Linked DNA regions of Chelatococcus sp. HY11. The protein of the gene in region 2 interacts with the protein of the main gene of each other region in a pairwise test. Links are inferred from orthologs where the notes say so. Each region holds a gene or a part of one and is shown on either strand. Other genes may lie near its edges.

Region 1 (3,031 bases), 1.0 Mb from region 2 along the record:
GCGTGAGGCTTCGGGCGGTGGAGGCGCCCCCTGGAAGAGCTTCGACTCATCATTTTTCACGACCCGTTATTGACAGGAAAGCCTCCCATCTCTAACTATGTAAATGTGATTAACATTCACAGAGGACGGACGGTCATGCAGCTCGCAGCAAAGCTGGACGAATTTGGCAAACCGGCCTGGATCGCCCTCATGGTGCTGGGCTTCATTGCCTGGTGGCCCCTGGGCCTGGCGGTCCTCGCCTTCTCAGTATGGAGCGGACGTATGGGATGCGGTATGAAGCGCGGCGGTTTCGGCCCTTGGGCATTTCGCCGGGACGACGGTCAGCGTTGGGGCGGCCGGTGGGGTGGCCCACCGTCAAGCGGCAACCGCGCTTTCGACGAGTATCGCGAGGAGACCTTGCGCCGGCTGGAAGACGAGCAGCGCGAGTTCCGCGACTTCCTCGAGCGTCTGAGGCTGGCCAAGGACAAGGCCGAGTTCGACCAGTTCATGGCGGACCGGCGCAACCGCCCGCAGACGCCGCCTTCGCAGCCGGAAGCGCAGGCCTGATCGTAACCAAGCCTGATCCTAGCCAGCCCTGATCATATCAGGTCTGAATGTAACCTCCCCGGTCCGGTCGAGCTGGATGGCTGATCCGGACCGTTCCGCCAAAGACGACGCCGCGCTCGCAAAAGCGCGGCGTTTTTTTTCGGGCACTCGCTATCCCTTCACGCACGATAGGCGATGAGGACCGCGCCGGCCGCAATCATGACGACGCCGAGCCAGTTGGTGCCGGACAATTTTTCGCCGAGGAAGAGGACGCCGAAGACGGCGACGAGGACCACGCTCATCTTGTCGAGGGGGGCGACGCGCGCTGCATCGCCGAGCTTCAGCGCGCGGAAATAGCACAGCCAGGACGCGCCCGTCGCAAGGCCTGATAAAGCCAGGAAGACGTAAGTTCGGCCAGGAACCGAGCCCGGCTGCTGCCATTGGCCGGTCGCGCCCAGCAAGGCGGCCACCGTGATGAGGATGACGATGGTGCGGATGAAGGTCGCATAGTCCGAATTCACCTCACTCACACCGATCTTGGCGAGAATGGCGGTCAAGGCAGCGAAGGCGGCTGACATCAGCGCCCAGAATTGCCAGGTCAGGAGAAAGGGTTTCATGAGTTGCAGGGTCCCATGGGCTCGCGGCGCCTCTGGTGTGATCTCAGCGAAATTCGTATCACCTGTACCCGGCCAGCGGCGGACGAGCCGCCGAGCACGCCCGCATTGCCGGGACGCGTGGCCGCGATGCCGAAGTGCCAGATCAGGTTTTGGATATCCGATGAGTGAAACGCACCGCACCGACTTTTCCTATCTCGCCGGCCAGTTGATCGAGGGTGTTCACCGCCTGCCCGTGCGCATCTACTACGAGGATACGGATTTCTCGGGCATCGTCTATCATGCCGGATACTTGCGCTTCCTGGAGAGGGGCCGCACGGATTTCCTGCGGCTGGCGGGCGTCGACCAGTCTGTCCTTCATGACGAGGGGCAGGGCCTTGCTTTCGCGGTGCGGCGCATGACGATCGACTTCATCCGGCCGGCGCGCATGGATGACGTCGTCGAAGTGGAAACGCGCATGGCGGAGGTGCGCGGCGCGTCGCTTGTCATTGCCCAATCCATCAAGAGGGGGGATGACGTGATCGTGACGGCTGACGTCCGCGTGGCGTTGATCCGCGGTGGAGCGCCCGCACGCATTCCCGAGCCACTGCGCCGCATCCTGAGCGGCGACGCAAAAGTTTAACGCCAGGCGCCGATTGCCGGGGCGAGTGAAGTTGACGACATCGGCGACGCTGCCTGTGATCACGCAGCCAACTCGTTGACTAGAACTTTTGCGTCGAGACGCCGCTAACCGCAAATTAACCTTATCTCATGCTTAACTCATCGGGAGTGCGCGGCAGGGGGAATGCCTTGGCAGTCCCTTTGTAGCGCCCTCATTTCGACAGATTCCGAGGCGAGTGAGGGGATACGCGGATCATCCCATTTTTTCACAGCCGTTCGACCGTGGTGACTTGACACGAGCGAAGAGGGTGGGCCCGCGCATTGAAGGAGTAGTCGATGAATCCGGCCGAGGTTACCCAGGCGGCTCTGCCCCATGCGGGTGGTGGCTCGCTGCTGGAGTTGTTCTGGCAGGCGCACATCGTTGTCAAACTGGTGATGCTGGGGCTCATTGCCGCTTCAGTGTGGTGCTGGGCCATCGTCATCGATAAATCGCTCCTCTTTGCGCGCACCAAACGAGCGATGGACCGCTTCGAGGAAGTGTTCTGGTCGGGCCAGTCGCTGGAGGAGCTCTACCGCTCCCTGCACAACCGCCCGACCCAGGGGCTGGCGACCTTGTTCACCGCCGCGATGCGCGAATGGAAGCGCTCGTTCGAGGGGGGCGGCCGCTCGATGGCGAGCCTCTCGCAACGGATCGACAAGGTGCTCGACGTCGCCATTCAGCGCGAGACCGCGCGGCTCGAATCACGCCTGCTGGTTCTCGCCACCGTAGGGTCGTCAGCACCCTTCATCGGCCTGTTCGGCACGGTCTGGGGCATCATGACCGCCTTCCAGTCGATCGCCGCATCCAAGAACACCAGTCTTGCCGTCGTCGCGCCAGGCATCGCGGAGGCCTTGTTCGCGACCGCCATCGGCCTGTTCGCCGCCATTCCCGCTGTCATCGCCTACAACAAGCTGCAGGCGGAGGCCGCCAAGGCGCAGGGGCGTATGGAGACTTTCGCGGACGAGTTCTCCGCCATTCTGTCGCGGCAGATCGACGAGCGGGCAGCCGCCTGACGGCGGACACGAGGAGCCGACAGCATGGGCATGTCTCTCGGAGCATCAGCGGGCGGCGGCGGGCGGCGCAGACGCCGCCGCAAGCATGGGGCCATCGCCGACATCAACATGACGCCCTTCATCGACGTCATGCTCGTGTTGCTCATCATCTTCATGGTGGCGGCACCGCTATTGACCGCTGGCGTGCCGCTGGATCTGCCGCAGACGTCTGCCAAGCCGATCAATGTCGACCAGAAGCC
Region 2 (3,447 bases):
AGCCGCGTTGCTTGGCAAGACCTTTTGGCAAGACCTTTAGTTGGCGGAAGCCTCTGGTATGGCACGGGCTCGTTGACATCCCGCCCAGCATTGCGACCACCGGGCCGCGAGCCGGCGCCTATATATATATAGCGCCACAAGGCTTGTTTGGCAGTAACCGGGTTGACAGATCCTCGTGATACACCCATTTCGCCGAACAGCACGGGGCTTCGCCGCTTCGAAACATCGGCGTGCGATATGGGCGAAATCAAGGTCGGCGCGATAAAGTCGATCGCGCGGCGCCCATGTCCCCGCTGTTGTGCTGGACCCGGCGCCCCTTGGGGGTTAATCGTGTGACCGACGGCGCGGGATGCCTTCCCGTGCCGGAATTGATCGTCCGGAAAGAATCTCGATGCTCGGCGCTATTGCGAAAAAAATATTCGGTTCTGCCAACGACCGTCGCCTGAAGACCTATACGGCCAAGGTCCAGGCCATCAACGCGCTTGAGCCCGAACTCACGGCCCTCTCTGATGAGCAGCTTCGCGCCCGGACCGAGGAATTCCGCCAGCAGCTCGCAGCCGGCAAGACACTCGACGATTTGCTCGTTCCAGCTTTCGCGACCGTGCGCGAGGCCGCCAAGCGCGTGCTCGGCCAACGGCATTTCGATGTGCAGCTCATCGGCGGCATGGTGCTTCACGAAGGCGCGATCGCCGAGATGCGCACCGGTGAAGGCAAGACCCTTGTCGCGACGCTGCCCGTCTATCTCAATGCCTTGGCCGGCAAGGGCGTTCACGCGGTGACCGTGAACGACTACCTCGCCAGCCGTGACTCGGGCTGGATGGGCCGTGTCTACCGCTTCCTCGGGCTGACGGTCGGCGTGATCATCCATGGCCTCGACGATGACCAGCGCCGGGAGGCCTATGCCTGCGACATCACCTATGGCACCAACAACGAATACGGCTTCGACTACCTGCGCGACAACATGAAGTATGACCTCGCGCAGATGGTGCAGCGCGGGCACAATTTCGCGATCGTCGACGAGGTCGACTCGATCCTGGTCGACGAAGCGCGCACGCCTCTGATCATTTCCGGGCCGCTCGACGACCGCTCCGATCTCTACAACGCCATCGACGTGCTGATCCCGAAGCTCAAGCGGGAGGACTACGATCTCGACGAGAAGCAGCGCGCGGTCTCGCTGACCGAGAGCGGCAATGAGCACATCGAGGAGTTGCTGGAAGGCGCGGGCCTCCTGAAGGAGGGCTCCCTCTACGACGCCGCCAACGCGACGCTTGTTCACCACGTCAACCAGGCGCTGCGCGCCCACACCCTGTTCCAGCGCGATAAGGACTACATAGTCCGCAACGACGAGGTGGTCATCATCGACGAGTTCACCGGCCGCATGATGCAGGGCCGGCGCTATTCGGAGGGCCTGCACCAGGCGCTCGAGGCGAAGGAACACGTCCAGATCCAGCCCGAGAACCAGACGCTCGCCTCGATCACCTTCCAGAACTATTTCCGTCTCTATAAGAAGCTCGGCGGCATGACCGGCACGGCCGCGACCGAGGCGGACGAGTTCCTCGACATCTACAACCTGCCCGTGGTGGAAATCCCCACCAACCTGCCGGTCAAGCGCATCGACGAGGATGACGAGGTCTACCGGACCGACGGCGAGAAATACAAGGCGATCGCCCGCGACATCATGGAGGCGGCCGAGAAGGGCCAGCCGGTTCTCGTCGGCACGACATCGATCGAAAAGTCGGAGGTGCTCGCCAACTTCCTCTCCCAGACGGGCTACAAGCACATCGATTTCAGCAAGCCCGACGCCCTGAAGCCGGTGTTCGAGGCCGCCCGGACCGGCAAGTCATCCAAGCATTTCGCGGTGCTGAACGCGCGCTTCCACGAACTGGAAGCCTTCATCGTCGCCCAGGCGGGCGTTCCCGGCGCCATCACCATCGCCACCAACATGGCCGGCCGCGGCACGGATATCCAGCTTGGCGGCAATGCCGACATGCGGCTGGAGCAGGAACTGGCGGACTTGCCGGAAGGCGAGGAGCGGGCCGCCCGCGAGGCCGAGATCCGCGCCGAGATCGCCAGGTTCAAGGAACGGGCGCTGGCAGCCGGCGGCCTCTACGTCATCGGCACCGAGCGCCACGAGAGCCGGCGCATCGATAACCAGCTGCGCGGCCGCTCCGGCCGCCAGGGCGACCCCGGGCGCTCGAAGTTCTTCCTGTCGCTCGAAGACGACCTGATGCGCATCTTCGGCTCGGGCCGCATGGACACCATGCTGCAGCGTCTTGGCCTGAAGGAGGACGAGGCGATCGTCCATTCCTGGATCAACAAGGCGATCGAGAAGGCCCAGGGCAAGGTCGAAGCGCGCAACTTCGACATGCGCAAGAACATCCTGAAATACGACAACGTGATGAACGACCAGCGCAAGGTGGTCTTCGAGCAGCGTCGCGATTTCATGGCCCAGGAGTCGGTGCGCGAGACCATCGACGAGATGCGCCACGGCGTCGCCGAGGAGCTTGTCACGCGTCATATCCCGGAGAACTCCTACCCAGAGCAGTGGGATGTCGCCGGCCTCGCCGAAGCGATCACCAACGAGCTCAACATCACCGTTCCGGTCGAGGACTGGGCGAAGGAAGAGGGCATCGCGGACGACGAGATCCGGGACCGCCTCAAGGCTGCCGTCGACGCCGCCTATACGGAGCGCGTCGAGAAGAACACGCCCGAGGTGATGAATTACGTCGAGAAGCAGGTGCTGCTGCAGACCCTAGACCATCTCTGGCGCGAGCATCTCGCCACGCTTGACCATCTGCGTCAGGTCATCGGCTGGCGTGGCTACGCCCAGCGCGATCCGCTGAACGAATACAAATCCGAGGCCTTCCAGCTCTTCGATGGCCTCATCGGCCGGCTCCGCGAGCAGGTGACGACACAGCTGATGCGGGTCGAGGTGATGTTCTCGCCGCCCCCCGAGGCCGAGCTGCCGCCGATGGAAGCCCACCACCTCAATCCGTTCAGCGGCGAGGAGGAGATGGCGGGCTACGGCGATACGCTCGTGGCCTCCCGGCCCCAGGCCGAAGCCGTCGCGGTGGACCCCGCCGACCCGTCAACCTGGGGCAAGGTCGGCCGCAACGATCCCTGCCCTTGCGGCTCGGGCAAGAAATTCAAACATTGCCACGGGCGGTTCATCTGAGCGATCGCCCGGCGCGGGTCGCTTCTCCCTGTCAGGAGAGGTCGTGCGCGCATCGTCCGGGTGGGGGCTTTACGGGTATTCGTCGTAACCCTCACCTGTCCCTCCCTCATCGGGAGAGGGGACGCAAGCGACTGGCGTCGCATTCCCCGTTTCCGCTCGTTTCTGGATATCCAACCGCGCCCGGCGCGTGGCTCACTGCATGATGCGTAGAGTCGAAGAGCCAACCTTGGTGAGGTTGCGCATACGGGAATCGTAGGTAGCCCAGTTCACCC
Region 3 (2,867 bases), 560 kb from region 2 along the record:
ATCATTCACCCGCTCGTCCGGGCGGACAGGGACGCCCTTCTGGAAGAGGCGCGGCGGTCTGGTGCGGCGCTGATGGTCTTCGATATTCCGCTTCTCTATGAGACGGGCGCGGAGAAGGACTGCGACGCGGTTCTGGTGGTGACCGCATCGCCCGAAATCCAGCGTGAGCGGGTTCTGGCGCGCCCGGGCATGACGCCGGAACGATTCGCGATGATTCACGTGAAACAACTTCCCGACGCCGAGAAACGGCGACGGGCGGATTTCATTGTGGACACCGGGCGCGGATTGGCGGAGGCGGAAGCTCAGATCGACGTGATCATTGCTAACATCATGGCGCGGACAAGCGAGCGACGGGACTGATTTGATGCGTGAAATCGTACTCGACACGGAAACGACCGGCCTTGATCATCTCACCGGGGACCGGATTGTCGAGATCGGCGCCGTCGAGCTCATCAACCATCTGCCAACGGGCCGTACTTTTCACAAATACATCAATCCGCAATATCCGGTCGCTCCGGCCGCCTTTGACGTGCACGGACTGTCCAACGAGTTTCTGTCCGACAAGCCACTGTTTCAGGACGTGGCCGCGGAGTTCGTCGCATTCATCGCAGACGCGCATCTCGTGATTCACAACGCGTCCTTCGACGTCGGTTTTCTGGATTCTGAACTCACCCGGCTGGGCTTCCCGCGCATCGAAGCGGCCAATGTCATCGACACACTGATGCTTGCGCGCCGCAAGCATCCTGGTGGGCAAAACAGCCTCGATGCGTTGTGTTCGCGTTATGGCATCGACAACTCGCGTCGCACGAAGCACGGCGCCCTGCTCGATTCTGAAATTCTGGCGGATGTTTATCTGGAGCTTATCGGCGGCCGGCAGACGGATCTGGGGCTCGCCGTCGCCGGTGCGGCACGTGCCGCCGTCACGATCGCCGAGGGAGCGTTAAGAGCCATGCAGCGGCCGGAGCCGCTTCCGTCGCGCCTCAGCGACGCCGAACGCGAGGCTCATCGCAACTTTGTGACTGGCTTGGGCGAGGCAGCGATCTGGACGCGCTATGGCGTGATCTCGGACGCTTGAGGAGAAGTGATTTTAATGCCCGGCGGGAGTATCGATCTTCTGACCTGGGCACCCCGCCCCGCCCTCGTTGGCGCGAGGCCAACCTCCCCCCAAGGGAGCGCCTTGGGGCCCCCAAGGGGGGAGGGATAACTTCCGGCGGCCCGGTGCGCTGCAAACGGGTTTGAGAGCCCGAGGCCGTTATCAGGCCTGCGCGGCCGGCTGCTGCGGCTGCACTTCCGAAAGCTTCTGGCGATAGAGCGCTGCGAAATCGATCGGGTCGATGAACAGGGGTGGAAAACCGCCGTTGCGCACGCTGTCCGCCACGATCTGCCGGGCAAACGGGAAAAGCAGGCGCGGGCATTCGATCATGACGGTCGGATGCAGGTGCTCCTGCGGGATGTTGCGCAGGCGGAACACGCCGCCATAGACGAGCTCAAAGACGAACAGAACGTCATTGCCGATGGTGGCCTTGCCCTCGAGGGTGAGGTCGACCTCGAAATCGGTTTCGGCGAGCTGGTTGGCGCCAACATTGACCTGGATCGAGATTTCCGGACCCTGCTGCTGCGGCGTCAGCGAGCGCGGGGCATTCGGGTTCTCGAAGGACAAGTCCTTGATATATTGCGCGAGCGCGTTCAGCGAGGGCGTGGTATCGGCCGGGGCGCCGGTGCCGTTGGTTGAGATGTCGCTCATGGAAAAACTTCTCCGGATATACGGATGATGGAAACTAAGGTTCCGGAAGGCATCCGCGCTCCCCGGACCGGGACTCGTCGACCGGCGACGGATCCCTGTCGGAACCGGGCCGTTCTGAATGGACCACCGAAGCCTTGCTGCATTCCCAGCTCCAGTCGCTGGGGGCTAGCATGGAAAGCTGGTCACCGACAAGGCACGATAATCCCAATCCCGCGCCCTTGTGAGGCACCCATCTCTTGTTTGCCGCAACGGTGGATGTTACGAGCGCAAGGCCCCATATCTATCAAGCGGTATCGGACAGGGATGGTCTTTGTGGCTATGAATCGAACCGTGGGACTTGACGCCGGGGTACGAGCACGAGACGACTGATAGCCATGCAAGACGGTTTCGACGTAACGACTATAGTCTTCCTCGCGCTCGCGGTGTTCGTGATCTGGCGCCTCCGCTCGGTGCTTGGCCAGCGGACGGGCAATGAGCGCCCCCCGCAGGATCCTTTCGCGCGCCGCGATCCGCCGATGAAGCCCGCGAACGGGAGTTCGAACGGTGACAATGTGGTGCGCCTGCCCGGCGCGGCCAATGACACCGGCTCGGGCGCCGAGGCAAACCCCAATCGCTGGAAAGGCATCGCGGAGGCAGGGACGCCGCTGGCGGCGGGCCTCGATGCCGTTGTCCGGGCTGAGCCGAGCTTCAATCCGCAGGAATTCCTCAGCGGCGCCAAGATGGCCTACGAGATGATCGTGATGGCTTTCGCCCAGGGCGACCGCAAGAGCCTCAAGGGCCTTCTCTCGAAGGAGGTTTTTGAAGGGTTCGATCGGGAAATCGGCGAACGCGAAAAGCGTGGCGAGAAGATCGAGACCACGTTTGTCTCGATCGACGGCGCCGACCTTCTCGCAGTGGACCTCAAGGGCAAGCTGGCGCAGGCAACGGTGCGCTTCACCTCGAAGCTCATCACGGCCACGCGGGATGCCGCGGGCACCGTCGTCGACGGCAGCGCTGAGACGGTCGTCACGGTCACGGATGTCTGGACCTTCGCGCGCACCCTGGGTGGCCGCGATCCGAACTGGCAGCTGGTCGCGACCGAAGCGGCGCAGTAACGGGTCCGGTGCCGTGCGGCGTGGCATCG

Evidence for each region. The genes of interacting proteins can lie anywhere in the genome.
Region 1: the proteins of secA (region 2) and ybgC interact in binary tests that used the Escherichia coli proteins (3 or more experiments, as listed by UniProt). The link is inferred for Chelatococcus sp. HY11 from one-to-one orthologs.
Region 3: the proteins of secA (region 2) and secB interact in binary tests that used the Escherichia coli proteins (3 or more experiments, as listed by UniProt). The link is inferred for Chelatococcus sp. HY11 from one-to-one orthologs.

The regions. Positions count from the first base shown.
Region 1 is NZ_JAHBRX010000001.1:3,863,632-3,866,662, forward strand. What follows is about bases 73-3,031. They hold ybgC (tol-pal system-associated acyl-CoA thioesterase), read left to right. Parts: upstream 73-1,302; coding sequence 1,303-1,761; downstream 1,762-3,031. Other genes in these bases: KIO74_RS17555 (DUF2852 domain-containing protein), read left to right, coding at 136-546; KIO74_RS17560 (EamA family transporter), read right to left, coding at 705-1,142; tolQ (protein TolQ), read left to right, coding at 2,076-2,792; tolR (protein TolR), read left to right, coding at 2,817-3,031.
Region 2 is NZ_JAHBRX010000001.1:2,832,074-2,835,520, forward strand. The notes cover bases 1-3,375. They hold secA (preprotein translocase subunit SecA), read left to right. Parts: upstream 1-391; coding sequence 392-3,175; downstream 3,176-3,375. Other genes in these bases: KIO74_RS12935 (lytic transglycosylase domain-containing protein), read right to left, coding at 3,368-3,375. Also shown: more of KIO74_RS12935, read right to left, coding at 3,376-3,447. UniProt on the Escherichia coli protein: Required for protein export, interacts with the SecYEG preprotein conducting channel.
Region 3 is NZ_JAHBRX010000001.1:3,394,767-3,397,633, reverse strand. What follows is about bases 1-2,795. They hold secB (protein-export chaperone SecB), read right to left. Parts: upstream 1,745-2,795; coding sequence 1,256-1,744; downstream 1-1,255. Other genes in these bases: KIO74_RS15465 (Tim44/TimA family putative adaptor protein), read left to right, coding at 2,119-2,795; dnaQ (DNA polymerase III subunit epsilon), read left to right, coding at 365-1,075; coaE (dephospho-CoA kinase), read left to right, coding at 1-360. Also shown: more of KIO74_RS15465, read left to right, coding at 2,796-2,838; mltA (murein transglycosylase A), read left to right, coding at 2,852-2,867. UniProt on the Escherichia coli protein: One of the proteins required for the normal export of some preproteins out of the cell cytoplasm. It is a molecular chaperone that binds to a subset of precursor proteins, maintaining them in a translocation-competent state.